4 regions of the Aminipila sp. genome follow, and region 2 is predicted to be linked to each of the others. Evidence: riboswitches for the same ligand, from Rfam matches in the RefSeq annotation. Region 2 holds a riboswitch; each other region holds the start of a gene.
The links. Region 2 has a riboswitch for cobalamin ahead of RTW14_RS07305 (hypothetical protein). Riboswitches for the same ligand answer to the same signal wherever they lie in the genome.
Positions count from the first base shown of each region.

Region 1: another riboswitch for cobalamin. It lies ahead of RTW14_RS10895 (S-layer homology domain-containing protein); the one in region 2 lies ahead of RTW14_RS07305 (hypothetical protein).
Region 3: another riboswitch for cobalamin. It lies ahead of RTW14_RS10915 (hypothetical protein); the one in region 2 lies ahead of RTW14_RS07305 (hypothetical protein).
Region 4: another riboswitch for cobalamin. It lies ahead of RTW14_RS10965 (enhanced serine sensitivity protein SseB C-terminal domain-containing protein); the one in region 2 lies ahead of RTW14_RS07305 (hypothetical protein).

Region 1 covers NZ_DAMBYD010000007.1:56,419-63,653, forward strand. The annotation lists gene RTW14_RS10880 (energy-coupling factor transporter ATPase) at 1-1,979, opposite strand, end outside; gene RTW14_RS10885 (energy-coupling factor transporter transmembrane component T) at 1,952-2,863, opposite strand; gene RTW14_RS10890 (DUF4430 domain-containing protein) at 2,853-3,683, opposite strand; gene RTW14_RS10895 (S-layer homology domain-containing protein) at 3,695-5,371, opposite strand; cobalamin riboswitch at 5,488-5,698, opposite strand; gene RTW14_RS10900 (homing endonuclease associated repeat-containing protein) at 5,806-6,855, opposite strand; gene RTW14_RS10905 (DUF2284 domain-containing protein) at 6,887-7,235, opposite strand, start outside.
Region 2 covers NZ_DAMBYD010000004.1:267,596-275,422, forward strand. The annotation lists gene RTW14_RS07290 (SPFH domain-containing protein) at 1-173, shown strand, start outside; gene RTW14_RS07295 (methyl-accepting chemotaxis protein) at 382-2,346, shown strand; gene RTW14_RS07300 (class I SAM-dependent methyltransferase) at 2,430-3,095, opposite strand; cobalamin riboswitch at 3,305-3,518, shown strand; gene RTW14_RS07305 (hypothetical protein) at 3,760-5,472, shown strand; gene RTW14_RS07310 (InlB B-repeat-containing protein) at 5,583-7,827, shown strand, end outside.
Region 3 covers NZ_DAMBYD010000007.1:63,916-71,742, forward strand. The annotation lists gene RTW14_RS10910 (TIM barrel protein) at 1-950, opposite strand, end outside; gene RTW14_RS10915 (hypothetical protein) at 1,060-1,338, opposite strand; cobalamin riboswitch at 1,632-1,831, opposite strand; gene RTW14_RS10920 (DUF2149 domain-containing protein) at 1,889-2,203, opposite strand; gene RTW14_RS10925 (MotA/TolQ/ExbB proton channel family protein) at 2,190-2,822, opposite strand; cobalamin riboswitch at 2,942-3,112, opposite strand; gene RTW14_RS10930 (homing endonuclease associated repeat-containing protein) at 3,219-4,274, opposite strand; gene RTW14_RS10935 (arginase family protein) at 4,290-5,057, opposite strand; gene RTW14_RS10940 (NYN domain-containing protein) at 5,100-6,113, opposite strand; gene addA (helicase-exonuclease AddAB subunit AddA) at 6,168-7,827, opposite strand, start outside.
Region 4 covers NZ_DAMBYD010000007.1:74,963-82,789, reverse strand. The annotation lists gene RTW14_RS10975 (ABC transporter ATP-binding protein) at 1-546, shown strand, start outside; gene RTW14_RS10970 (hypothetical protein) at 524-1,318, shown strand; cobalamin riboswitch at 1,414-1,623, shown strand; gene RTW14_RS10965 (enhanced serine sensitivity protein SseB C-terminal domain-containing protein) at 1,788-2,525, shown strand; gene RTW14_RS10960 (S-layer homology domain-containing protein) at 2,669-7,827, shown strand, end outside.

The DNA.
Region 1 (7,235 bases), on a different contig from region 2:
TCATTTAAATAATATATTCCCAAAAAAATAGTAAGTGGTATGAGTAACAAAATCATTGTTGCCGCCACCTTTGTTCTTTTTGAAAGTTTCCTCTGATTTAATGCCACCTGGTCACAGATAACTTGCCTTTTATTCACCGCTTGATCTGATTCTGCCTTTTTCCGTTCCCAGAACCTAAGTTTTTTCTTAGGTACATCTCCCCTTATTTCTTCACTCTTTTTAGAACTTTTAGTAAAATCAAATTGAGCTAAAATAGAAGCAATTTTATTATTTTGCTCGTACTTTTTATTTTTCTTCCTTCCACCACAGATTTGAATGATATCCTCTGCCGTAATTGCTTCCGGCGCTAAATGACGAGCCATACGATTAGCCTCTGTAGTATAAAAACTGTTCCCACTAAAGAATTCTCTTGGGGTACCTTCTGTCACTATATTTCCATCAAAAAACATGGCACATCGATCTGCATACTTAGCACAAAATTCAACATCATGGCTCACCATAATAATCGTAATGCCTTGTTGTTTTAAACCCTCTAAAATAGCTGCAAAAGTCTGCTTAAATTCTGCATCTAACCCTTTGGTTGGTTCATCCAGCAGCAAAATCTTTGGCTTTAACAGCAGAACCTTTGCCAAAGCTGCTCTCTGCTGTTCCCCTCCTGACAAATCATAAGGATGTTGTTCTAAAAGCAAATCTAATTGACACAGTTCAGACACTGCATCTATACGCTGTTCTTTTTCTTCCATAGAAATTTTTACTGATGAAAGCATCTCATATAGATCTTTTTTTACAGACTTTTTAACAAATAAGGCCTGCGGGTTTTGTGGAAGTACTCCTAATAGTCCCCCAAATTTTTCATTATCTGGTATATCAGATAAAAGCTTTCCTTCTATTTTTACAGTTCCTCGATAAGGTTTATTCATTCCTGACACCAAAGATAAGGTGGTACTTTTACCTGTGCCATTTCCTCCCAAAAGTGTAAACAATTCACCCTTTTTTACTTTTAAGCTTACTCCTTTAACAACTTCTGGTAAGTCTTTTTCGTATTTGAACCAAACCTGATCTAGCTCCACCATTAGCTGCTCTGAGCAGCTTTTATCACATTCCCGTTCCTTGCTTTCTTCTTGAAGGGCTAATGGTTGTAAGGAAATACTTTCTGATAATTCATTTAACCATTCTCTTCCTTCCCTAACAGTAATCGGGCATTCTAATTCATTGGGGACACCTGCATATACCTGCATTGGAACCGGCATGGCCAAAAACATTTTATGTGCACTCTTACTAAGAAGTTGTCCCACACTCTTAGGCGAACCAGCTGCCATAACAACGCCATCATCCATTACAATCACTCTGTCAGATAAGGGAAGTACTTCTTCCAGCCGATGCTCCGTCATGATTACTGTAGTTCCCAGCTCTCGGTTGATTTTTCCTATAGTTGCCAGGAAATCTGATGCGGCTATGGGGTCAAGCTGGCTGGTAGGCTCATCTAAAATCAGTACCGATGGCTGCATGGCCATAATGGCCGCCAAGTTCAGTAACTGCTTTTGTCCTCCTGATAGTTCTGATACATTTTTATAAAACCACGTCTGTATTCCAAAAAAAGATGCCATTTCTGCAACTCTAAGCCTTATGGTAGGTGTATCATATCCCAAACTTTCTAATCCAAATGCCAATTCATGCCATACCTTATCTGTGACAATCTGGTTGTCTGGTGACTGCAATACAAATCCAATTCTCGAGCTCTGCATCCTTTGATTCAAAGATTCAAGGTCTTCTCCTTCAAATAGTATCTCACCGGTTCGAACGCCATGAGGTGACAAAATGGGCTTTAATTGACGTAACAAAGTAGTCTTACCACATCCAGAAGGTCCACATAATGTCACAAATTCCCCTTGAGAAATGGTCAGATTAATGTCCCTAAGTATTTGTCTCTGAGATTCAGGATAAGAAAAATTTAACTGTTTAATTGAGTAGCTTTCCACTGTTTCTCCTCCTGTTTATTGATAATAATTGGTACAATGCATAGTGCGGCATAAGCTAAAAAAGGAAGGTAGAAAAATATTCCTATTCCTAAAGTATGACCTTTCATCGTCGGATAATATCTAAAATAAAGAATACCAAAGTATTGACCTAACAGTACGCAAAAACCTAACACTCCTATTGCTGTTAATGCCTTTTTATCTCTATATTCAAGATTAAAGATTGAAAATGCAGTTCTGCCAGGCAGTCCGTAGCCTCTGCTTCTCATACTATCTGCTGACTCAATAGCATTTTCCAACGACCAGGTAATCATACTCGACAAAATCGTAATTCCATTTCTCGCCCGTTGTAAAATACTCCCATTTGAAACATCCCTGCCAACGCATTTTTGTGCATTAGAGATAACCTTAATTTGGTTCTTAAACCGTGGTACAAATCGAAGTATCATGGATAATATTAAAGATAACGCCGGAATAATCCGACCAAATAAATATACAAATTTGTCTGAAGTCATAATCTCATTGTAACAGGAAAACCAGCATACAACCGCAGCCAGCATAGTGGCTGCTGCAACTCCATATAAAATAGATTCCAATGTCAGGGGATTTCCGTTAGGCAAGTAGGTTAAAATGGTAACGCCCTCATGGTTAAATGCAGGATTTATAATTGCGGTTACTACCAGCATAGGAAGAAGTACAAAAAAATTGAATTTCACTGCCTTTTTCCCCTTCAGATAGATGGAGTATGCAAATGCCGTAATCAAAGATATTATCAGGCAAGCGGGATGCATCAGTACCATAGAATAAATAAGTACTAGCGCAAAATATAAAAAATTTACCAATGGATGATAAGAGGAAAATGCATCTACACTGCATCTATTTTTCATCAAATCCGCCTCCAACATCACGACCTAAATCACAGGTGTAAACCCACTCGATGACGTCTCCCTCTTTAATGATATATCGACTGCATCCGTAATTTGGAAACCATCCGTTAACCTTATACATCCATCCAGATAATTCTCCACAGTCAAACTCATATAGATTATGGATTCCTTCAATATAAGCTGAATTGTATACTGGTGTATTAGAAAATTCCATATGTATTTTGTTGTTTTTTGTTTCTCGCTGCAATAAATTAAACACGCTTTCGCCTTCATAAAAGGTTACTTTAGTAGCAGGCATAATAATCCCATCTTCTGGCACTAATTCCACTTTTTCTTTATCCAGACTATCCATATTATCTAATATGGTTTTACATTCAATTGACAAGGTACAGGTTTTTGCTTTATTTGTAATTTTCACAGTGCCCGGCTCTACAGGAACTGGTTTTCCCTCCGGTACTGGATCTGTTTGATATTTGTCTTTACCCGTTGACGAATCAATTTCCATGCCCTTAGATTCGCTATACGCTACATCTTTTTTATTAACCTTTACTTCTACAGTCTTTACCGCTGTCTTCGTTGTTTCTTCTGCCTTTTTAGTTTTTAACGCTTCTTCTGTCGTAGCTGCAGCACTGTTTTTTTCCGCGTCCACATTAACCGCACTTTTACTTGTTTCTTCTTGTTTCGATGCTTCTATGCTTGTTTTATTCTTTAAATCAGAGGAAGGGCTGCTTTTAGCAAACCCTCCACCCCAAACGAACGTAATTGATAATATAGCAATAATTGCCACCGCTGCATAAATTTTATTCTTACTTATTTTCACAATCCTATCTCCTACATTAACTGGGCTTTACCTAACATACGATATAACATTTCTGCAATTTCTGAACGCTTAATCAATGTATTAGGGAAGATCTTTAAATCAGACTTATCTAAAACATCGTTACTATAGCAAAAGGCTAATGAGCTATTTGCCCAAGATGCTGCGTCCACATAATCATTAAACTGCGCAAGTGTATTCTGAATAGTTGATGCATCCATATTGGTATTCATGCCACATAATGCTGCTGCACGTGCGACCATGCTTGCAGCCTCTTGTCTTGTGATGCTTCCGTTTGGATTAAAAGTTGTTGCAGATGTGCCGCTTACAATTTTATACTGGAAAGCTGTGCCTATATAACCTGCATACCATGCTTTGCTTGATACGTCTGTAAACACATCACCTGCTTTAGGGGTAAGTCCAAGGGCTTGGACTACAATTGTTGCAAATTCTGCACGAGTCATCGTTTCATTCGGTTCGAAAGTGGTATCTGTTTTACCGTTAATAATGCTTCTAGAAGCTAATGCTTCAATGGATTTTTGGTTTTTATGACCTGCAATATCTGTAAAAGTTCTGCCTTCTTTCGTAACGGGCATAACTTTTACATCTGCATTTTTGTCTTTTAATCCTGCAGCTGTATTATTTGCACCACTTGTCTGTGTTGATGTATCCGCAGCGACCTTAGTATCGCTCATTCGATATAAACTATTTTTTCCATTTAATGCTCTCTGTACCGCTACTAAAGTATAAAATCCCTGTTCAGTAGCCATTTGATTTGCACTGGACTCTGACAATACATGTTTAAATCCATTTCCCTTTATATAAAATTGAAATATATTTTCTACTGATGTATGCCCATTTTTTACGAAGCGGCTGTCATCAACAGAAATACCTAATTCTGTAAGCGCTACAATAACCTGATCCACACTTTCAGAATTAACAGCTCCCCATGAGGTATATCCCCCATTTTCATTCTGTTGCTTTGACAGACATACTATGGCCTTATCTATAGCTGATTTTACGTCTGCACGGTCTTGGTATTTCGCTAATGCCTGCAATGCCATAGCTGTAATATCTGTATCTGCAGCCTCATCTCCTTTTGCGGAACCTGTAGTTCCTCCAGTCAATGAAAACCCACCATCGGAGAGTTGTCTTTTTAAAATTTCATTTACATACATATCTCTAGTAGCCTGAACTTCAGCGTCCTTGTTTTGCGGCATAGGATAATTTTTCGAATCTAAGGCAATAAGCGCCCATATGGGTCCATTTATTCCCTGCCATATGGTTTTATTAAAATCTCCAAGGGGTGTCAGCAGATTATATCCTGCTACATTTGTAGGATCCTTGCCTATAGCGCTTAATGCAATGATGGTCCGTGAGTAATCCGTATATTTCTTTTCATGTAAAATGCCCTTACACTCTTTTACATTCTTCTCTACTGCAGCATAATAGCTATCATAATAACTTTGAGGAACCTTATAATCACTGCGTGCCAACGCCATAATGACCCATTCCCCGCCTATTGATCCAGGTTGTGGGTCTGATACCGTTTTTTGTAAATACTTTGCAGTCTCTGTTACCGCCTGATCAATGGTGCCTTTCTCTGTAATGGCAAAAACACTGGCAACATTGCCAAGTGCCAGAACCAATACTAAGAATAGCGACAGCATACTTTTCTTCATTTGTTTCATTTTCCCTCTCCATTTCATTCTTTTCTTTGCACAAAAAAATACTGTGGCAGCCCATAATGACTACCACAGCCGTATTTCTGTGTATAAAACTTATTCAATCCCATGACTCGTGGGTTAAAACCTAAACCTTCGTGATGATATTCTGACTTACACTTCCAGGAATTATATCCAACGCACATGTTTGCCTTCCCAATTTCTCAGTGGCTGACCTTGTCAAAACATGCGCTTAGTGCTTACAGCGGCGGTACCGTCCGAGACTTACACTCGATTCCCTATTACACCTTTCTGTCAATTTGACTGAAAGGAAACACAAACAGCATTTAAATATTAAATTATTTATTGGCTAAATTCTCCTTGCCTATTATTAGCTATTGTATCACCAAAGTATTTTATTGTAAATAGACATGTAGTTCAATATGAGCACTATCAACTTTTCATTTCCTCATTTTTCTCAGCTCTTTCTCAATCTCTTTTTCTTTAGACTTTTCAAGAGGTTCCAGGTCTATCTGATATAAAATATTTCTATAATTTACACATTGAGTAATCAAATTGTTGTAAACTTCTTTAGGAATTTCTGATTTTACCAAAGGCCTTTTAAGTTTATCTGCCTTAGATTTTAGAATTTTGAATTGATTTATTGTTTCTTCATTAGGATTAACAAGTTTAAATACACTTCCCTCTAAAAGTTCACTGTGTTTAATAAGCTTATTTCTCCTACCGTCAAGATAAGTAGCATTAAAAGGCCTAATTTTCTGTATAGGCTCCAAATCTATTTGATACATAATATTCCGCCATGTGCCGCAGCGTTTTTTCAGTTTTTCTCTGATTTCACTTGTTATCTCTGTTCTCATAGGAGGTCTTCCCAGCTCTATTGCTTTTTTATGTATATATTCAAGCAGCATTATTTCCTCCTCAGGCAAATCTTTCACTTTATAAGCCGGCTCCCAATTTTTCCATTGGTTATCAATACCCGCCGCATCAAGAAGCTCTGCCCAAGTGTTAAACTTATGTTTAAAATAGTCAGCTAACTCTTTCATTTCGTGCATGTGAGGCGGTCTGCCCAATTCTTCTGCCTTACGCCTAAGGGTGCCAAGCAGTTCTTTTTCAAGTTGTGCATTCATTTTTATTTTTTCATATGAATCCCCACATTTTCCCGCCTTTTTTGAAAGTCCTGCTGCAACAAGTGCCCTGGGCCAGTTTCCGAATCTCCGCTTTATATATACTCTATATAGCCAATAAATTTCTTTTTGCGCTGGGACATATCCTAATTCTTTTGCTTTTGCTTTTAATATCTCACATAAATCTTCATCTGAAAAATTAGAATACATAGCTTTCCCTTTACCTGAATTAATTTGAGAAAACTCATATATCTGTTCCGCATTTTCAATACCTTCATCGTATTCCAAATTTCCTGAACGAATACCTTCATCTACAATTTCATAGAATTCCTTTTTATACTTCTCTGCTATATTTCCTTGGTGCATTCCAGGTTCCCTTTCTATCGACAGACATTTTTTATTTTTTTAGTAATCCACACACTAAAACAAAATATGTCGGCAACTTATTTTCTTCTATCCATTCAAGATCAATTCCAAATAATTTGCTACATGTTTTTCCTACATTTCCCCCCAGTGATTCAATGCTATAACGCATTTTATCAAAGTGATTACAACTTTCCCTTGCAGTACTACTGCTACAAGAGACTCTTGTGCATTTCTGACTCTCCATCATACCACTGCCACACAAAGAACAACTTCCCGCAGACAAGCTCACACTACCTTCATATTGTTTTTCTAATATATAAAGTTGTTCCGTCAACTTCCGTTTTTCTTTATCAAGAATATCGAACATGATTTTTTCTTCT
Region 2 (7,827 bases):
CTAAGGAAGTTCTTGCTATAAAGAGCTTAGAAGCTTTTGTAGCAGCAGCAGACGGAAAAGCAACGAAAATTATTATTCCTTCAGACATTCAGGGAATAGCTGGTCTTGCAACTTCTTTTTCAGAGTTGATTAAAGAGGATAAGAAGAGCGCACAGCCTAGAATTAATGGGTAATTAGGAAATATAAGAACTACGGTATAGCTATATGGCTATACCGTTTTTTTTATAGGAGGAGCGCAGCTAGATTTTTGTATAAGTAAAACCTATTTATCAAATATTAAAATAATATAGAATATAATGTCGAAAAATGTTGTAGGAATCCCCACATTATGGTATTGTAGACTAATATTAATTAGTTTTTAGCATGGTGGAGGTAGCCGACATGAATACTATCAAATCGAAAATACTTACAGCAATTATACTATTAGTTTCAGTTTCTCTGGTTATAGTAGGAGGAACTTCTATTTTATTGAATTATAATAGTACAGTTAGTTTACTGGAACAGGTTATGCTAGAATCCTCTAAACTGGCATCAGATCGTGTTTCAAAAGAATTGGTTTCGTATCAGAATATAGCTATTGAGGCAGGAAGTGTTGCCAGGCTTGCAAATTCAGAAACCCCAATTACGGACAAGGAAAATTTAATAGATCAAAAGGCTAAAACTTATGGATTTCAAAGAGGAAATATTTTAGATGCAACTGGAAAAAGTATCTTTGATGGCAAAGATTATAGTGATAGAGAATACTTTCAAATGGGTATGGATGGTAAAGCATTTATTTCCACACCGCTTATAAGTAAAACAACTGGAGAGCTTACTATAGTTATAGCGGCACCCCTTTGGGAATCTGGAATCCCAGGGACCAAAGTAGTAGGGGTTGTTTATTTTATTCCAAAAGAAACATTCTTGAATGATATAATGGCATCAATTAATATTAGTAAACATTCAGAGGCATATATGATAGATGCAGAAGGTGATACAATAGCTGACGTTGATTTAGATACCATTAAAAATAATGAAAACATAGAAAAAATGGCAAAGACGGATTCCAGCCTTAAAGAACAGGCGGATTTACATGCGAAGATGAAATCAGGAAAAGGTGGTTTTGATACATATAAAATTAATGGAGATAAAAGAATTCTTGCTTATGAGCCAGTAGAAAGCAGGGAAGGATGGACCATAGGCATTTCAGCTCCACTAAAAGACTTTATGTCAGCAACGATGCGATCCCTAATAGCTACTGGCATTTTATTGGTGGTGTCTATGGTAATAGCCGCAATTATTGCTATTAAGGTAGCAAATAAGATTTCAAATCCAATTAAAATTTGCGTAGATCGATTAAAACAATTGGCTGAGGGAGACCTTAAAACAGAGGTACCTGAGATAACAACTAAGGATGAAACAGGTATACTGGCAGAAGCAACGGGAAAAATCGTTAAGGATTTAAATGATATAATTGTAGATTTAGCCAGACAGCTTACAGGAATTGCAAATGGTGATTTGACTATGAAAGCAATGATAACATACCCTGGGGATTTTGCAGAACTACAGCAGTCATTAGAAAAGGTGTCAGATGATTTAAATGAGACTTTAGAACAGATTAATCAGGCGGCAGAACAAGTTTCTGTAGGTGCAGATCAAATGTCATCTGGAGCACAGGCTCTTTCACAGGGAACTATGGAGCAAGCAAGCAGCATTGAGGAGTTGTCAGCAACTATAATGGAGATTTCTGATAAGGTAACTACTAATGCAGACATTTCAAAAGTTGCAAATCAGCTTTCAAATGAAACAAGCGAGGAAGTTCAAAATGGTAATCAGCACATGCTGAAGATGACCCAGGCTATGACTGAAATATCAGAAACCTCTGGGGAAATCGGTAAAATTATAAATACCATAGAAGATATTGCTTTCCAAACAAATATATTGGCACTAAATGCAGCCGTAGAAGCTGCTCGTGCCGGACAAGCTGGAAAAGGATTTGCTGTTGTTGCAGATGAAGTACGTAATTTAGCACAAAAGTCGGCAGAGGCAGCTAAGAATACAACAACTTTAATTGAAAGTGCTGTTTCCGCAGTTAAATATGGTACGGGAATTGCGGATGCTACAGCTAAATCACTAGAAGTAATTGTGGAAAAGTCTAGTGGCGTAACAGAGCAATTACAGAAAATAACTGCGGCATCTGTTGAACAGGCTGATGCAATAAGCCAGGTAACCCAGGGTGTTGATCAAATCTCATTTGTAGTTCAAACTAATTCTGCAACAGCGGAGGAAAGTGCGGCAACCAGTGAAGAATTAAATGCACAGGCACAGATGTTGAAGAGTCTGGTAGATAAATTTAATTTAAGATAGGATTGCACTTGTATTTATAAATCGAATACAGTGTTAATCAATATTAAAAGGAGGAAATCGTTTCCTCCTTTTATTGTATACCTTTATTTGATACATCTAAAATACACGATAGATTTCATAATATAAATCTCCATTTTTGTGTATAATTTATCAAGTATTTTGGGTACTTCATCTTTAGTATAAAATGGTGGTGTAAACCATCCTTTGGGCATTAGGACTTTAGTTACTATAAAATCTGTTGTTTTACGTTCTCCGCTAATGTAAAAACAACCACAAAATATACCGTCTTTTTTAAGAACTCTTGCAGTTTCTTTAAATGCAGTTTCCTTGTTAGGAAATGCATGAAATCCATTCATGGAAAGAACCAAATCAAAACTACCTGTTTCAAAAGGCAGATTGGACACATCCCCTTGTACACATTTAATATTGTTGATTTTCAAGTCTTTGAAACGTTTTTCTGCCTGCGAGAGCATATCGGTAGAATAGTCTAATGCAGTAATATCAGCGTTTTTAATCGTTTTATATTTACTTGAAGTAAATACTGCTGTTCCTACTGGTACATCAAGCATTTTACCATTGAAGTCATTTGGAATAAAAGAAAGCAGTGTTGGTACGTAATCCTCATCTTTCATACCCCAAGCCAATTTATTATAGGCTTTTGACCAGAAACTATTTGCAGTCAAAACATCGTCATAAATATGTTTAGATTCTTTATATGCATCTTTAATTTTATTCTCTATATCCTTCATAGAAATCACCCCCATCCATACATCTATATTGTACATTAAATTGTAGTAAAATTTTAGACTAATTGTATATTTTTTTATTTTAAGAAAAATGTTGAAATATGAGAATTAAAGTGATATGATAGTTGAAAATAACATAAATATTTCCAATTTGTATATATTTATGAAGTTTCGACATTATAATACAAAATTCGACAAAAGCAATAAAGTAAAAATTAAATAAAAATCTATGTCTGCCGGCGGAAGCCGACAGCTAAGAGGGAAGCCGGTGAAAGTCCGGCACGGACCCGCCGCTGTAAACGAGGAGTTCTTGACCATTCATTTGCAAGATGAAAAACGACCACTGGAAGCAAATAAAACTTTTGGGAAGGAGGACAAGAATGTAGATACGTAAGTCAGAAGACCTGCATGGATGAGATTCAAAACCGGTTACGAGGTAAATGACCAGGGGATAGTATTTTTAAAAACATTTTTTAGAATACATTAAAGAAAAACAGTGAAAACGGACTGTGGCATATTTCGCCACGGTCTTTTTTTGTGTTTAATTAGAAAGCAAATTTTGTTTATATAAAGCAAAGGGGGTGATTGTCATAAAAAAAAGAAGTACGGCAATTTTGCTGTATGGATATTTATCTTATCATCTTAAATTAAAGGAGGACCAAAAGAAATGATGAAATTAAAGTTAAGAAAACCATTAGCGGTGCTTATGATTATAGCTATGGTCATGAGCATGGGGCTGACTGCCTATGCTGCAGACTGGCCAACCTATCAGGGAAATGATATTCACAACGGGATTATCAATGCAGCACCAACCAACGGAAGTCCAAATGTCACACGTATTGATCTGCCGAAAAATGGATCCGGTTGGGATGGTGTGGATTCAGCAGCTGTTATGGAAACCAGAAATGGAAATACCTTTGCTTATATACTTTATGACGGATATAAAGTTGCAAATGATAAGGGGGGCGGCAGACTAGCTAAAATTGACTGTACGGCATCTACTCCACAGGTAGTATGGGAAAAGCAGATTACCCAAAGTTCAGGATTCCAACTATCTTCTCCTTACCTGGATACTGAAAACCGATGCATCTATGTGGGGGCATCCGGATTTAATCAGAAAGCAAATAACGATGAGCTGACATTGACTGGAGGAGCAATCACAGATTGGTCTGTATCTTCTGCAGGAACAAATTTGGAAAATGGTAAGGTTGTTGTTTCAGGTAACCAAACTGTTACTTTGACTCAGACAAATACTAATTTAACTAGTGGTGAGACTCATCGTTCTGCCACTGGAGTAAAAATCAACGGAAGCAATGTAAATATGATTATTACTGCTAAGCTTAACGGTACTATAGTAGGAAGTAAGACATTAAACGCTTCTAGCCTAATCGATGGACATTACTATCTGAATGATAATTTCCAATCTACGGCAGAATCCGCTGTAAATACTGGGATAAATAATACGCTGGAATTTACCTATGAAATTTCAGGAAATGACAGCAATACAGTGGAGATTGAATATTGCCAGTTGTATGAACAGAACAGTTCTATTACAAAAGTAACAAATATTGACGGAGAACCTACTACAGAATGGTCTTTAGCCGTGCCAAACAATGCACAGATCAATACTCCTATAGTAAAGAATGGGGCTTATCTGTATTTTGGAACATGGTCAGGAAATGCAGGAACATATTATCAGTATGACATGGATAATGAAGAGTTAAAAGAATTTAATCCAGGTAACGGTGGTTTTTATTGGGCTGGTGCTGTTGTAGATGGATCGTATGTTTACTTTGGTGGAGATAAAGGCTATCTATATGCTCGTCCAGTAGGTAATAATTTTGATAATAATTCAGAAGGAAGCGTTATTAATTTATCCACTATAGGTGGAGTAGAATCAGGGAATGTGCGCAGCACCATTTCTTTGGTAGACGGACATCTTTACTTTACCAGCCAGGGTGGTTATTTATGGAGCTTTACTCCTGGAGCAGGAACACCAACCTTAGACTGGAAAGCTCAGCTAGCAGGAACTTCTACTTCTACCCCAACGGTAGTAGGAGATAATATCTATGTAGGATACTACAGTGGATTTAGTGCTGGAGGTGTTCAGAAGGTAGCCAAAACAGGAAACCATGAAGTTTCTACCGTAGCAACACCAGGACCAGTACAAAGTTCTGTATTGGTATATACAAACGGTGGAGTAGATTACCTGTATTTTAATACAAATTCTGGGACTGGAGCAGGCTATTGTTTCAATGGAAGCAATGGAACAAAAGTATGGCAGACACCGGGAGATACCTATGCATTGCAGGGTATGGCTTCCAGCGGAGGTGTGCTGACTTTTGGAAATGATTATGATCATTTCTATGTTGTACAATAAGGATTGATAGATAGGATAATCTGAGCAACTGTACAAAATCAGAGAAGGATGTGCCCCCCCGCCTAAGGTGACGGACACATCCTTATTTTAAGTAGAGGATGGTAAAAACAATGAAGCATAGAAAGAGAAACTTTCTTTTGAGTTTAGTGCTGTGTATGGCTTTGCTTTTGGGACAAGTGATGCCGGCAGTATGGAGCTATGCAGAAAGCGATATCACAGTGCAGGCAGGTGAGACGGAAAAAATTCAATTAAATGAAGAAAAAGAGACGAATCCTTCTATAGAGATTAATGAAAGTAAAAGTGAAAAAGAAGGTATAAATGAAGGTACAAACTCCGAAACAGACACTAAGGATGGGAGTATTACCAAAAATAATGAGAGCAAAGTTGACAGTGAGAAAAAAGAAGAATCTACTGCTGAGGAGGGTTTAAAAGAAAATACAGACACAACAAGTAGCAGTATTGATACAACAGTAACAACAGGGAGTGCTGTTGGGGAAGATAAAAATACAACAGACAGCAGTATAAATACTGAGACTGAACCAACCGAATCAAAGGATACCTTGAATGAACTGCTTGAGGATAAAGTTGTTGAGCCAATTATGGAAGTTCTTGAGGAGGTATTAGGCGGACCGGTCAATATAAAGAATTATGATGCAAACTCAAAATCAAAAGAATATTTTATTGAAGATACAGAGGGATTAAAAAAATTGGGGGAATTGGTCAACAGTGGAACTAGCTTTGAAGGAAAAAGCATAAGCGTGACCAAAGAAATTAATTTGCAAAATGAAGAATGGATACCTATAGGCACGGCGGCAAACCCTTTTGGCGGAGTGTTTGATGGGGGCGACAAGAAAATAACTAACTTAAAAATCGAAACTTCAAGCTTGGAATATATCGGGCTTTTTGGATATATCAAAAAGGCAACTATTCAAAATGTAAAGACTGAAAAAGGTAGTATAGAGGGAAATACATCAGAAAAAAACTTATATGCAGGAGGCCTTGCAGGCTGTGCAGAAGAGAGCAAATTTTCAAATTGCAGTAATGCAGTAAGTATCATGACTTTAAATTCAATTACAGATGCTCAAAAAAATGAAACTCATACTGGAGGTCTTGTAGGTTATGTAGAAAAGAGTAATTTTACGGATTGCAGTAATGACGGTAACATTACCTCTGCCTCAGAGGCAAAGAAAAATTTAATTCATAAGGGAGGAACAGGGGGGATTGCTGGTTCTGCTGAAGAAGGAAGCTTTTTAAATTGCAAAAATGCCGGAAAGATTGATGGAGGATGGTCAAATGAAAACTTTCAAAATTACCCTTCAGGAGGAATTTTAGGTCAAGCTAAGGATGTTACTCTTACAGGTTGTCAAAATAATGGAAAGGTAAAAATTAAAGGCTGGTGGGTTGGCGGTATTTTAGGCAGAGGGCAAACTTTGCAAGGGAAAAATGTTTCCATTACCAACTGTCAGAACAATGGAGAAATAGAAATAAACGGTCAATATGTTGGTGGAGTGATTGGTATAGCAGAAGCTTCTGAAGATAAAATTATTTTCATTACAGATTGTCAGAATAATGGGGAAATAGAAGTAACAAACGGTCAATATATAGGTGGAGTAATTGGTCAAGGGCAAGCTGTACAAATTAAATCTTGCCGAAACCTTAAGGAGATAAATGGAAAAACAAAAATAGGTGGCTTTGGTGGTGAGTTACAAAATAGCAGTATAAAGGATTGCAGTAACGAAGGAAATATTTCTGCTTCAAATTTTAGGGCGGGAGGAATTGTTGCCTATGCTCAACAAACAGAAATATTGCAGTGCAAAAACATAGGAATGATAGAGGCAGTTAAATATGCAGGAGGAGTAGTAGGAGAGTTAAGCAATTGTCCAAACATCAGTAATAATTATAATATAGGAAGCATTAGTGCAAGTAAACAGTATGCAGGAGGAATTGCAGGAAAATCCGCTAGTAGTATTGTTACATCATGCTATAATTGGGGGAAAATAGATTCAATGAATTCAAAAGGTGGGATTGTTACAGATAATAACACCACTGTTATACATTGCTATTTTTTAGATACTTGTATTGCAAATCCCGTGGATACAAAATATGCTATAGGCAAAGATGAGATTTCTTTTTCTAACGGAGAGGTGGCTTATCTTTTAAATACACAGGCAGACGGAAGTCATTCCGATATCTGGGGTCAAGCCAAGGAATATCCTGTTTTTGCGGATAATGAACATCCTGTGGTATGCAAAGCTGTCTTAAAGATTAATAAAGCAGAAGAGCAGACTACTGGTGGATCTATCATGCTGGAAAACAGTACAGAATCGGAGCAATATCTGGTAAAGAAAGACCTTA
Region 3 (7,827 bases), on a different contig from region 2:
TCAGTTTGAATTTGCAAAACTCTTTCTTTTTCTTTCCTGTCAGAAGCTGCTAATTCATGTACTAAATAGTCCGGATTTATTCGATCTATTACACTTTTTATACCGATGTTGGTTATGGGTTGATGGGTGTCAATATTCAATATGTGCTTATACCCAACACTAAACTTTTTAAAATAATCTTCTGGTAAATCAGGTACTATGCTGATGTTTTCTTTAACATACTCCCCACTTAAGGATTGATGCAAATGGATTCCTTTAATATATCTGCAAAGTATATCATGCTCATCCAGCATTTTATGTATATACTCAATTGCCTGTTTTTCATCTTTGAGCTCCAGATTTGTACACATTAAATGTCCTACGTCAAGCATTATCCCTTTATTTTTATAGTGTACTTTTTGAAGAAGCCGTTTAGTTATTTCGGGCCGTGTAAAATCTAATCCTGCCCAATGTAAGTTTTCCATTAGAAATTTAAATTTATATTTTTTATTATCTAAAAGTATATTTATTAATTCTGCGGATTTATCAATTACTTCTTCATCGGTGTGAAGCCATTTATAGGTATATCCTTCTTCTATAGAAACATCTGAAACATGAAATACTACATATTCAGCACCTGCCTGACTTGCTCTATCCAAATCATCACTAAGCATTTTTATCAGTGCATTCCGGTCTTTGCCTCCATAAAACAGCTCCCACGTTCCTTTATTTTTAAATTTGTGAAGTAATTTAATCTCATTTTTATCCCAAAAATCCAACCAATCACAAAAAAATGCTAAATGCCATCCTTTTATAAGTGTTTTTTCTATATTAAAGCTACATTTTTCACCGCCCCATATGGCTTCAATTCCATGGCAGCCATATTTATTGCACACTTTTCTTAGTTCTTCACTATTTTCATACTCATCTAGAACATTGTCTACAAGAGGCATGTTTATTAGTTGAATCATATTGTATCGAAATCCTTTCAAATTAAAAAAGTCTCTTAATGAGTACTGGAAACTAATTTCTGTTATACTCAACTAAGAGGCTTCTGTATTTTATTTATTACAGTTTTAGTTAATACAAACAATAGCTTTCATAATTTTCTCCCATATATACCCACACATTTTCTCCCATTTCTATTTTTTCGTTAAATGTCAAATTAGGGATTAAAAGCTTTATGCTTGTTCTTTTTCTTCCTATAACAGTGATTCCTTCCCCAGTTGGAGACTTTTTAAATTCATCGATTTTCTCTGACAAATTAGAAATACCCGTTTCTTTAGAAAAATTATCTACAAATTCCTGAGTATTTGCATAAACTACATTGTCCTGATTTTTGAACCAATTAACATTCATGGTGTTCCTCCTTATATTTAGCTATAATTATATATTTATGATTTTAGAGCATCTGACCTTCCTGCAATTTCTTTCTTAAATTAGGCTAGGTCATAAACGATAAAAATCTATAAAAAAGGATGAGGGTTATAACAGGTTTGCTCACATGCAAAACTGTTATACCCTCAGGAATGAAAAGGCATCTTAATATAAATAAACAAAAAAACTGTAGCAAAGCTGCTACAGTCCGTTTTTCTGTAATATTTATCATTCTTAAAACCCTAAGGTTTATAAGCATCACCGATTACCCGTCGGCTACTCGAACAACTTATGCAGGTCTTCTGGCTTACGTATCATCATTGTTTCCTGCCTTCCCAAGTATAAACTCAGTGGCAAATAGGAACAACTCCTCGCTTACAGCGGCGGGACCGCGCAGGACTCTAACCTGCTTCCCTCTTAGCTACTAAACTAATCGTCGTCTTGTATCAATTAGACTTTAGTCTGTAGAACATAAATGGTTTATTCAATTTACAAACTAATGGTAACACTTTTAGGTAACATTTGTCAACCCCTATTCCTTTTTCACTATGTACATTTTTCCGGTTTTTTCATCTTCATATACAAATCCTTTTGAATCGTAGTCTTCTGACAAGGAGCCATCTTTTATGGCATCTTCCAAATCATTCACCTCAACCAGCTGATCTTCTGTAACAACATCCATGATTTTACTTAAGTCCACATTCCAGAACATAATGATTGCAATCATCAAGCCACAAGAAAATACAAGCATTACATCTACTAGGTTACCCAGACTTTCCATGGGGTTTATGTCTTCTTTGTTTTTATAATGCCTTCTCATACTCAAAGAGTTATTATTTCTTAGCATTTGCATCAACCTCCTCCAACATGCTTTCCATTACTAATTCAAAAGTAATCAGATAATCTTCATACCACTTTTTACGTATATTGGAAATGACACAGCAGATTGCTGCCGAAATAACCCCTGAAATTGTAGTATCAAAAGCTATTGCCAGCGATTTAGACAAAGTCTCAGTATCACCATGTCCCAAAGCGATGATTCCCGGTCCTAAAGGAATTAATGTACCTAAAAGTCCAAACATAGGTCCCAGCTTTGCCACTAAATCGGTAATTCCTACTGCTTTATCGTACTTCTCCTCTTCCGTTGCAAGCAGCCTTTGCGCTAATGCGGTTAGTGATGTTTTCGGCATATCACTGGATTCTAGAAGAACATTTAAGGCTGCCTTCTGCCTGGCTGGCAGCCCGCTTCCTTCAATTGTTTTTTGCAAATCATTTTCTTCATGTATTTTTTTCAGCAATCCAGTTGCATCTAATTTCTTTCGTTTTCTTCTTTCTGTAAAAAATTCTACTGCAAAATCTCCAAACTGCCATACTGTAACAATCATTAATAATAATAATACACACATACATGGCTTTAAAAGAATTTGGCCTATTAAATGCAGTATATTACTTAATCCAAAACCCATTATCATTTCTCCTATATTCTTATACTTTTATTTATTTGATTATTGGGTCAAAAAAAAGATCTTTAATTGGCATGCAAAAAAGACCTTATATTCCACATACACGCTCCTTCATACCCAATAACGTATACTTACATATGGCAGGTTTCCTGACTTGTGACTCTTTCTCCGAACGTCTTCCCAGTTTCCCAGTGACATTATTCTTCGTCCTCACTTACAGTAGAGGTAGCTGTGCAGGATTTTCACCTGCTTCCCTTTTAAAAATTTCTTCACCTATATGTATTTAAATATTAAATTTTACCCAATAATAATATCACTAAATATTGGTAGTTTCAACAATATTCGTCATAAAAAAACAGACTGGTTAAAATAAATAGTCTGTTTTAACAAAATTTCAAGTTATAAATTTACTTTATTTTTTATCCTTCGTCTGATTTTCTGTGTATTGGTTTTATCTAACGATTCCACTCCCACTTGAAAAAGCACATTTCTATAGCTTCCACAAGCCTTCATTAATCCGTCGTAGACATCCTCTGGCAATTCTTCTTTAATGGGAGCACGTCCTAGTTCAGTAACAATTTCTCTCAGCTGAATTAAATATTGTTTTTCATTTTTGCTTAAATTCATCACTTTATATAAGCCATTACTTAAAATCTCCGTATGATGTTTTCCTTTATTTTTTCTATCATCCAAATATGTTTCACTAAATGACTTTGGCTTTTCTATAGGCTCCATACCAATTTGGTGTAAGGTATTTCTCCATGTTTTGCACTTGATTTTAAGTTTTTCTTTAACTTCATTTTCAATTTCCTTTCTGAGTGGAGATCGGCCCAGTTTTTGTGCCTTGGATTTAATCTTCTCCAATAAAAGTTTTTCTTCTTCAGTAAAATCATTTACAATAAAAAGCATATGCTTATTTTTCCACTCTTGGTTTATACCTGCAGCCTCAAGTACCTGGTTCCAAGTATCAAACTTATATTTCAAACCCTCAACGCAATCTCTCATTTCTACCAAATGTGGCGGTCTATGAAGTTCATCAGCTTTTTCCCTTATTTGATTGAGAAACTCCTGACATTGCTGTTCTCTTTCCTCTATAATTTTAAAGCTATGTCCACCACTTCCAGCTTTTGTTGACATAACCGCTGCTTTTAATGCTTTCGGCCAATTCCCAAACCGGTGTTTAATGTACATATGATAAATCCAATATACTTCTTTCTGTGTGGGCACATGGTCTAAATCTTTGGCACGGCTTCTAATATAATCACAAAGGTCTTCATCCGATAAGCTTTCATATACTTCTTTCCCAGTTATTGATTTTATTTTATAAACACTCATTAAATTCTTATGTTCTGTTAATTCAATATGGTACTCAAGTTCCCCACATTCAGCGGCCTTGGACGCTAAAGCTTCTAGTTCCAACCTATATTTATTAATTTCTGCTAATTCTATGGTCATATTATATTATTTCCTTTACTTTATCTTTCTTTCATCTTTTAAAAACCTCAGTAAATTTGCATTTACTTCATCATTATTTTTTACTGCGCTAAGCTTTCCCGTCTCATTTGCACATTCTCCGCAAAGATCTATTCCTATTATTTTTCGCTTAGGAATGATTCCATGAAGAATATTTTTTAGTTCAGTGAGTTTCATATTGCCCTGACTCCAGTTTGTCTCAATAACTCTTCTGCTTAGCACGTCCTTATCAATAGATATGTAAACTGGATACTGTTCACTTAATTTCTGGATTTGAGAAAAATCATTCTTCTTAATCTGCTCACTATCAATGCAGATAAGCTTATCTTTATATTTTTCATCTAAAGCCAATTTTTGTTCTTTACCAATTCCCATCAAAACAATTTTATCAATAAATGAATTATTCTCCAAGCACTGTACCACCCATGAGCCACAACTTAAAATGCTTTTAAAGACTGGTTTCTGCATATCTGTATGATAATCAAAAACAACAAGGCTAAATTTCTCTCTTATTTTATCTATCCAAAATTTGGTCGCATAATGATAATTTCCTGAATCAATAAAATGCAGTCCTTGTGGTGACATATTCTTTATCGTATCTTTTATAGTTTTTTCTGCCATACTATCACAAAAGCAGTTTTTCCCCTGTAGCTTGGAAAAATCCAGCCATATGACATTTTCGTCTTTATAAAACTGCTCATATTTGTAAATGCCTGAAAAATTCATAATTGTTATATATGATTTTTCTGTTCTACTCGTATTCAATTCTAATCCCCTCATTCATTAAAGCATATTCTCACTTCAAAGCTAAATAAATTTAGACATGCAGACAATTTTTTTCTTTGCTCTATTTATTTTGATTTCTAGTTGACTTATACTTTGAATAAATTTTGCAAAAGTAGCGTATCCATAATCCTTTACCTCAAAGGTATCAAAATTACCATGCACCTTTTGCCCCAATGTTGCTAACTCTATCCCATTTTTCTTATTTGTTTTTACACAATTAATAATAAATTCATCTAACTCTTCCTTGCTTATTCTATTATCTTTTATCCTAACTGAGACAAGTTTACCGTCTTTAAGCAGTTCAAAGCAGCCCATTTCCTCAATAAATTTAGACAAAAAGCTGTATCCGTAATTACGAACATCGAAGTCGGAATACTTTTTTACCAACCGATTTCCAATCTCTGCCAGAACTGTATTTTTACCACGATTTTCATTTTCAGTTATGATTGAACTTATATAATTTTTAATAAGTTGTTCCTCTATAACTCCATGATTTTTCTCAATCGAATGAACTTCACCAGCTTTTTCTGCATCAACCAAGCTAACCTCTTCACTATCCGCCTTCGCAGCTAACCCCTCTTCCATAAGCTCATCTTCATTTTGATTTAATAGCACTTCTAATATGGTAAAAACATTGCAAGCAGCTCTAAAAGAACGTGGTGTTTTCTCTTCGCCCATTCCTATCACATTCATGCCTGACTCTCTTAGCCTACTAGCTAACCTAGTAAAATCACTATCACTGGATACGATGCAGAATCCATCAACATTACCCGTATACAAAATGTCCATTGCATCTATAATGAGTGCTGAATCCGTAGAATTTTTCCAAGCTGTGTTACTAAACTGCTGTATTGGTGTTATGGAATTTTCTAGAAGTTCCTTCTTCCACTTATTGGTCTGTTTGCTAGTCCAGTCTCCATAAATACGTCTATAAGTAATAACACCATATTTGGTCATTTCATCCAATATACATTCAACATACTTGGCCGAAATATTATCTGAATCTATCAGTACTGCAAATCTCTTATCTGCCATATTTCACCTCACCTTTCAATCTTCTATCACGAAGAGTTTAAACTAAACGTATTTTTATATTTCAATAAAAATCTGTGCATTTAACATATAGATATATGCTTCCCTAACTTTCACACCTTTAACCACTTCAATAGCTTCACGGTAAAGTTCAATCTGCTCTCTATAGGTTTCTTTTATGTAGGCTATTTCGTGTGGATCTGTAGGGTTGTCAACCCGATTGGTTTTGTAATCCAGTAATATGTATTTGTCTCCTTCTCTGAAATAACAGTCAATGATACCCTGCACGATTATATCTTCACCCTTAATTTTCTTCACCAAATTAAATGGTGTTTCTTTAAATATCTCATCTGCCTGAGCAAGCCTTTTGCCTAACTTTGAGCATTGAAATTTAATGATCATTTTCGCATGCTTTCTCGCCTCAACTGCCTCTTCACCAGTAAGCAGCTGTCTATTTTCAAGATCGGTAATAAAGCCTCGAACCGATTCCAATGCTATCTTTTCCTCTTGGGAGCACAAGCCATAACCTTCTTTAAAATCCCAATGCTCCAATACGCTATGTATAATAGTGCCTCGCTCTGCTGCTGTAAATCCTGATGTTTGACCTTGTGCAAATTGAGGAACAGCCAATGCCGCATCATAGGAGCTTTCATAATAAAGGCGTTCATAATTTTCTGGAGTCATGCCTTCTTCTGAAAGTAAATCACTTATTTTATTCAGCTTACTCACAGAGAATTTCGACTTCAAAAGTCTTGCATATTCATATCCATATGTAAAAGAAAGCTGTTTATCAATCTGAGCATAAATCTGTGCGTATGACGCTCCATTCACATCCATGCCCATTTCATTTGTATCCATATGGTTAAGTAATTTTTTAAGCTGTTCTTTTCCGTCATTAGTCTGGGCATTCTCAAATGATATTTCTTGTGCATCATGGTAATACACGGATATATCACTGGCTGAGATTGCGGGCATAATCATATCAAGATAACAAGATGCTCTAAATACATCCGGTTCCTCCAAGCTTTCCTTTGCCTCTCGGAATTTCTGCAAGTCCTTTACACTTCCCAAAAGAATTAGTTTATCCTGTGCCCTGGTAAATGCCACATAAAGAATTCTTACTTCCTCTTCCAGGTCCTCCTTTTTTCTTTTATTATCAATTGCCATCTGAACAAGAGTCTTTTTATAAAAGTGTCGCTGTCTATCTACGTACCGAAGTCCTAATCCAATGTTTTTATGGAGGTCTACTGGTTTTCTGGCATTGGCATTATTAAAGCGCTTGCCCATGCCTGCAACAATAACCATGGGAAATTCTAATCCTTTACTTTTATGGATAGTCATAATCCTTACAACATCATCATTCTCTCCCACAAGAGTTACCTGCCCCATAGGAACTTTTTTTTCTTTAATAGCATCTACATATGTAATAAACCCAAAGAGCCCTTTCATCTGTGAAGCCTGGAACTGTACAGCTTTATCTATTAATGCTCTCAAATTCGCTTGTCTTTGCATACCACTTGGTAATGCTCCCACAAAGGTATAATATTCTGTATCCCATAGCAACTTCCAGATTAATTCATCCAAAGGCATAAATTCAGCCATTTGTTTCCACTCAGCCAGTTTTGCTAAAGCATCAGCACATTTTTTAAGAAGCTGGTGATTTTTATTTGATTCATTAGTTATATTTGCATATAGGTTAAATGCTTCAAAATATGAT
Region 4 (7,827 bases), on a different contig from region 2:
CCTACGAATGGTTGTGTTTTGATTGATGGAAAATCACTGGATGACAAATGGGCAAAAGATAACGTGACTATGATTTTGTCTGGAGACAGATGCTTATACTTTAAGAATACAGTTTTTGAAAATATGATGTATTATAGTATTTTACAGGGAAATAGTCCAGGTGAATCGAAAGCTTTAATTTATGAGTATGCAGAGGACTTTGGAATCCTTGATTACTTAAATAGACTAGTTGAAGGTCTTTCTTCAGGAGAAAAGAAAAAAGTCTGCATTTTAGCTGGATTATGCGCACAATCAAAGATATTATTGATTGATGAACCAACGTGGGGGCTGGATATTGATTCGGTTTTAGTATTACAGGAGTTGTTAAAAAAGCTGAAGGAAACAAAAGACGTATCAATAATCATCTCCTCTCATGATGTGAATTTTCTGTCTGGAGTTGCAGATGATTACCTATTTGTGAAAGCTGGTCAAAATAGGGGAAGAGTAACAGAACATTTAGAAGTAAAGGAGCTAATAGAAAATTATGAGAAAATTTGTATCTACTAACTTAACTCCTTGGGTATATGAACTAAAGTATGACTTGTTCCGACAATTTAGAAGTAAGATAGCATTGCTAATAAACATTCTTGCAAATATTGGGGTGTATGGATTAATTGTACTTGTTAATGACAGCAATGCAATATCCGAATGGTATGATGTCAGTGCTGCCAACGAAGGTATGTTAGTGTTAATTGGATATACATATTGGCAATTTAGTTATTTCATTATACAAGTAAATGTTTTCAACATTAGCGGTGAGTATTATAGCGGGATACTTGAGTCAAAATTATTAACAAAAAGTAATTTTATATTTTTAATGTTTGCAAGGATTATATCCAATCTTGCAATCTGTCTTATTGCTCAGTTATGTGTCGTTGTTTTTGCTAGTTTATTCAATATTATAAACATAACGCACATAGTTAAATATTTATTTAGCGTACTAATCTATGCCCCGGCTTTATTAGGTATATTTGGTTGGGCAGTAATTTTTGGCGGCATTACTTTAAAAATTAAAGTAATGGGACAGTTTATGTATGTACTTTCGGGAATCATGCTTATATTTTCAAGCGTATATAATATAAATTCCAATTATATACAATACTTATTTCCCTTTGCGTTAGGAATAGATATTTCGAGAGAAATATATTTGAATTTATCCGTTAGTATATATGAATGGCTTCAGTATATTAGTTTAAATGTGTTTTATTTATTTGCGGGTATTGTAGGTTTTAATAGACTTTTAAAAAGCAACAAAAAAAATGGATGTTTTAGTGCATAAGAAGGAAATTTACCATAACAGAAGTAGTCATTGGCATATTGACAAACTGAAAATTTGTTGTTAGTATAAATTCAATAGTGAAAAAGTGAATATTGGGTAATAATGTATTTTATGTTCCGTTAGTAGTAAAACTGCTAATGGCTAAGATGGAACACCGGTTAAAGTCCGGGACGGTACCGCCGCTGTAAGCGAGGAGTCTGAGCCTTAGCCCTGAAAAAAGGGCAGTCACTGAGTGAAAACCTTGGGAAGACTGGCAAAAGATGATGATACGCAAGTCAGAAGACAAACATAAGTTTTAAACATACCTCGGTTAGGGTGAAGGCTTGATTATAACGTGCTTGTTTTTTATAGCACGGGTTTAGAGTACATTAAAATAGACAGTTAAAAACGGAGCTGTGACTTATTTAAGTCACAGCTCTTTTTGGTTCACAAGATATTTTATATATGCAAGCAGGGAGGAAAGAATAACATGGAAGAAAGAAAAACAGAATTAACCGAATTATTTAAACAGTTTATACAGGAGAAAACTCAAGAGTGTGAGAGTGAATTTTTTAAAAAGCTCAATGAATCCGTGCTATGGATTCCAGATGCGGCTGAAGAACAAGAAGAAGGCCCAAAAAACTTTGCACTGTTAATGACAGGAGACGGAAGAAAGTTTGTTCCTGCATTTCTACATAAGAAATCAAATTTAGGCAGATTTAGACAAGAGCAGCTCGTTGAAATGCCATATAGCAAGCTTAAATATTTAATAATCGATTCCATGGCAGAAATAAATGGAATTGTGATTGCACCTTTCGAGGAAAATATAGTTTTAGATAGAAAGATAATGGAAATCATTGATGCACAGACCATGGGTATGACCTTGCGCAGAGAACAACACGTAGGAAAAATAAAACTCAGAAAACCCGAAACAGTGCCCTATGGCTTAGAAGATACTTTAATGCAATTCTTTGAGAAAAATATTGAGGTGGAGTCTGCATGGCTGCTTAAAGCTATGAGTGAAAACGAAATCTATGAACACTGGATGCTGCTGATAGATTTTTACGGTGAAAAAACACAGTTATTCCCATTAGTGGCAGAGATTATGAAACCCTACATGAAACCGGGAGAAATGTTTGAATTGATACAGAAAAGTCCTGATTTTATCACCAATGAAATAGAACCTGCCAGGATATATACCAGAATCAACAATAAAAATTTATTTTAAGGAATGAAATCAATAGGTAAACGAGTGCATCTCAGTGAGCAAGCGAGTAGATCCAGTGATTTTAGGACAAATAAAGGAATTTGTAAAAATGTCGAGATATCAGAATTATATGTAGTAAGGTAAAATTAAGGAGGAAAGCTAAAATGGGAAAATGTAAAGGTAGTATTTTTATTAACATTAGAAGGCGATGCCTATCCATACTTTTGGTAATAGTTTTTATTTTGGGAACGTTACCAGATATATCGTGGGCTGATGAATCAGGAGAAGCAAGCATTCCCGTATATTTAACAGTTAGCGCAGAAGGACAGATCTTAAAGGATAAGTCTGGGCAACTAATAGTACAGAAAAAGTTAGACGTAACGGATAAAGATGGTGATAACAAAATCACCATAGATGATGTAATGCTCTGTGCTCATGAGCAGTATTATATCGATGGTACGGAAGGCTATGCAAGTAGTGAAGGCAGTGCAACAAAGCTGTGGGGAATTGAAAAGCAGGATAAGTCTATATTATTTAGGATGAGATACCGTTTTACCTCATTAGTTAGTGACACAAAATTTGAAATTCCAAATCCTAGCAATAATGACGCAAAGAATTTTCAGATTTTTGCCACTATTTGCAGTGAAAAAGATAAAGCTGCCAGTGCGGTTTTTGTTGATAATAAGAGTACTTCTTCCTTTTTTTCGGCAAAAGCTGCTTTACAAACAACGGTTATAAAAGGTAAAGATTTTCCATTAAAATTGGCATATTTTGATTTAGCCAAAGCTAAGTCCGGAAAAGCTCTTACTGGATATGAAGTTATGGCATATACGATGGAAGGTGAATCTGCAGTTGTTTCACCAAGTATCAGTGATAAATCTGGAAATATTATTCTGAATTTCCCAACATCAGGTACTTATGTACTTTCAGCAAAACCATCTGAAACTGCTACGATTACAGCGGCTGCACCGGCATGTGTGGTTAATGTACTAGATAAAGCACCAGAATTCAGCAAAGTTGAATTAGCTTTGAAAGAAGATATGAGTTCACCGTGTATGTTGAGCCCTATTTTTGACAAAGAGTTGAAGGAATACAGCCTGACAATTCCTGAGGATGTAAGTGACATTTATTCTTCAATTTACATGGAAGATAATATAGAAGGTTTAGGTTGGATTTATGGAAGTTTTGCAGATAATAAATGGACTAACAATGGACTTGATTATTCATATGGAGTGCCTAGTAATATTCATATTAAATCAAATGTAAGTAATATTCGTATTGGAATGGAGAATTCATGGAATCTAAATGAATTTATCAATACATTTACAATTGCAATCAAAAGAAAACCAATTTTTACTAGCTTAACTGTAGACGGATTTGCAAAAGAAAATTTCAATCCATGGGCAAATTCATATGAGGTTTATGTGAAGCCAGGGCAGGAGAATATTGATATAACACCTGTAGCCAAATCAGAAAGCTCTACAATCACTATAGGTGGAAAGGATGCGGTAAGCGGACAAAAAATGGCGTTAACTGCAGATAAACTTGAATTTGATGCGGAGGGGCAGGCAAAAGTTCCGATAGTGATTCATAAAGAAGATGAGAATTATGTAGACAATACATATACTCTGATTTTAAAAAAAGAACTTGCTACGGAAAAGCCAACTATCCTGTTACAACCTGCAAGTGCTAATTATATCCAGAACGATAATGCAGCAGCTCTGGAGATTTATGCTAGTGCAGGAGGAAATCTGCAATATCAGTGGTATAAAAATGAGGAAAACAATAGTGACAATGGAACTCCCATAGAGGGGGCAAATGCTGTTAGATATGTACCGACTACTGAATCAGCAGGAACAGCTTATTACTATTGTGTGGCAACCAATACTGATACAGGGAAAAGTACAGCTTCAGAACTGGTTTCTGTACTTGTAGAAGCAGAGCCTACACCAATTGTTGACTGGGATGTTGAAGTACCAGAGGTTTCAGAAAAAAATAAAGGGTTTTTCGGAGAATATACACATGGATTCTATTATAAACAGGGAGATACTGAGGTAATACCACTTAAGGTAACTGCATCAAGCATTGATTTGGGCGGAAAGTACAGTTATATGTGGACTATACAGAATGGTACTAGTACTAGTCATGTAAACTCGTCAATAACATATACACCCAAAACAGATAAATATTATGGATTGCAGTGGATATATTGTACTGTTACATATACATATAAAGGAAAAAATTATACAACTAGTTTGTATGACAAACCAATTGCTGTTTATGTGGATAAGCCAGATGTGGCATATCCCGAGGAAGTTTTAAAAGCATGGAAAGGCAGTGGAACGGAGGAAAGTCCATGGCAGCTTGCCAGTCAAGCAGATTTAACGAAATTAAAAGATTTTGTTAATCAGGGCTACAGCTTTGCAGATATGCATTTTAAAATGACTAGCGATATTGTGCTTGATACTGACTGGGCTTCAATAGGCGGTGGCAACGGTGATGATAAAGGTGTAAGTTTAAAACCGTTTTCTGGAGTGTTAGACGGAGGCAATTTTACTTTAACATATGCGGAGGGTGCCAACAAACCTTTATTCCGCTATGTTCGTGAGAGTACCGTTTGCAATCTTAAAATTTATGCACCGTATTTTAAGGGATATCTCCTTGTTTCGGATTATGTGGTCGATTACGGAGAGGACGGAGATTATAATATAGGAACTGGCGGTAGCTACGCAAAAGGATGCCCTGATACAATAAATATTCAAAATGTTACTGTTAAAAGTGGCTCAAATTTAAGAGGTAGTGGTTTCATTGACGGAGGTGCTTCAGGAGGAAATACGGTTAATATCACAAATTGCGTCATTGAAAAAGGCGTTACTATGGGTAAAGACAAGGAAACCGGAGAAATTGTGGGAAATGTAGCATCATTTGCAGGACGAATAAGTGGCACTATTATTAATTGTGTAAGCTATGCAGATTTATATAGCACGGGAGCTGCCAGTGGTATTGTATCAGGTAAGAGTCAGAGCATGGGGCCGTTCAGCTTGATGAATTGTGGTTTCTGCGGAAGTATTACCTCTACTGGTAGTTATGTGGGTGGAATTATTGGAAAAGGATATCAGGCAGACTCAGCTCCAAATACTCTTTGTGTAACAATTCAGAACTGTTATGTAGATGCTGTAGTGAAGGGAGCAAATAATGTAGGAGGTCTCTTTGGAGCAGAACCAGGATGTATTCAAAACTGGTCAAATTCATATATAAGAAATAATCATTTTTATGGTACTGTGGAAGCAACTGATGAGAATGCAAATGTAGGAAGTATCATTGGATATATGGCGTCATTAAATAAATGCAACGTGATTGAAAATAATTATTATCGGGAAAATTGTGGTGCACAACGTGCAATTGGTGGAGTTGGATGTGTGGATACAAGTTGCACCACTGTAAATAAATCCAATAATCAAGTTAAGTATATTGATACAAGTAAAAGCATGGAAGGTGTACCATCTGGAGTTGCAAAAACAAATTATAACAGAACAGATGATCCCATGGGTGTAGATTGTGTGAAACTAGCAAGGAAGGCCACTACATCTGAAATGGCAGATGGAACAATTACGGAGCTTCTGAACAAGGGAGAAGGCAGCCTGAAAAATTGGGTTAATGGGAAAAAATATCCTGAAATCAGCAAGGAGCCTGTGGCGTATGCCCTTGAACTTTTGGGGGAGTATAAAAACACATATTACATAGGGGATACACTTGACTTGTCAGGAATGTCCTTTATTGCAAGTTTAAGCGATGGAACAACGAAAAGGCTTTCTTCTAAGGACATAACGATTACGGGTTTTGACAGCAGCAAGAGGGCTGTACTGACACTGGTTGCGACATACGGAGCGGCACAGATGGAATTTCCTGTAACAGTCCTTAAAGCACCGGTACAGGAAGAAAATACTATAACTGTTTACTTTACTTTGCTGGGTGATTCATCTCATGGAGAAGAGGGTGAAAAGCACACATTGAAATCTAACAATCTGGAAACATGGATTGCCAAAACAGCTTATACAGTGGATGTAAATGCCAAGGTTCGTGATATATTTGAAAAGGCACTAAAGGAAGCGGGGATGAAGTGGCAAAACCCAACAGGAAATTATGTTTCCTCCATTACATATAAGGACGTAAAACTGGCTGAATTTACAAATGGACAACTTTCTGGATGGATGTATACTCTTAATGGAACTCATCCGTCTTTGGGACTTAATGAGCAATTTCTTGAGAATGGGGACCGTATTGTATGGCATTATACAGATGATTATACTAAAGAAGAAGGTTCTGAGAAATGGGGAGGAAAAGCATATAAGCAAGAATCTGAAAACGGTGTAAGTATAAAAGCTAGGGTGTCTGTAAAAGCAACAGTAGATTCTGATGGAAAAGCTATTGTAAAGCCATCGGCAGAAGATATAAAAAAAGCTATAGATGAATTAATAGAGGCTGTGAAGAAAGACAAATCTTCTGAAAAGGAAATAATTATTAATGTAACAAGTGATTCTAAAGCTAAATCTATTGAAACTATTCTACCAAAGGCATCTGTGACAGCACTACAAACCGGTGTTGACAGATTGACAATAAGTACCTTAGTAGGAGAAGTAAGTTTTGATGCAGATATACTGAAAACTTTTGCAAACAGTGTAACGGAGGATCTTAAGATAACTATAGCAAAAACTGATGCAGTAACAGTGGTTACGGGTATATCAGGAGTTACAGAGGAAGCAAAAAATGCACTTGAATCAAAAATTAAAGGCAGACCTATATATGAGTTTACTGCAGAAAAGGGAAATAAAATTATTTCTGAATTGGGAGGGAAGGCAGTCTCTGTAGTTCCATATACACTTGTCAGTGGCGAGCAGTCGGAAGCTGTAGTGGCATACTGGATGAAGCCAGATGGAAGTCTTGAAATAATTAATAATGGTCATTTAAGTGATGACAGCAAGCATTTCATTATGGAAAATAATCACTGGTCAACCTATGTCATAGGCTATAATGAGGTAAAATTTGCAGACACTGCAAGTCATTGGGCTAAAAAGAATATTTTATATCTTGCGGCAAGGGACATTATCAAAGGAAAGAGTGCAACTGCGTTTTCACCAGACAGTCAGATTACTAGGGCTGAATTTGTACAGATTCTTGCCAATATGAGTGGTAACGATTTAAGCAAGTACACAGATTCTGCGTTTAGTGATGTGTCTGAAAAAGCATGGTATGCAAAAGCAGTAGCATGGGCTGTTGAAAATGGCATTGCAGGAGGAACAGGTAATGAAAAGTTTTCACCTAA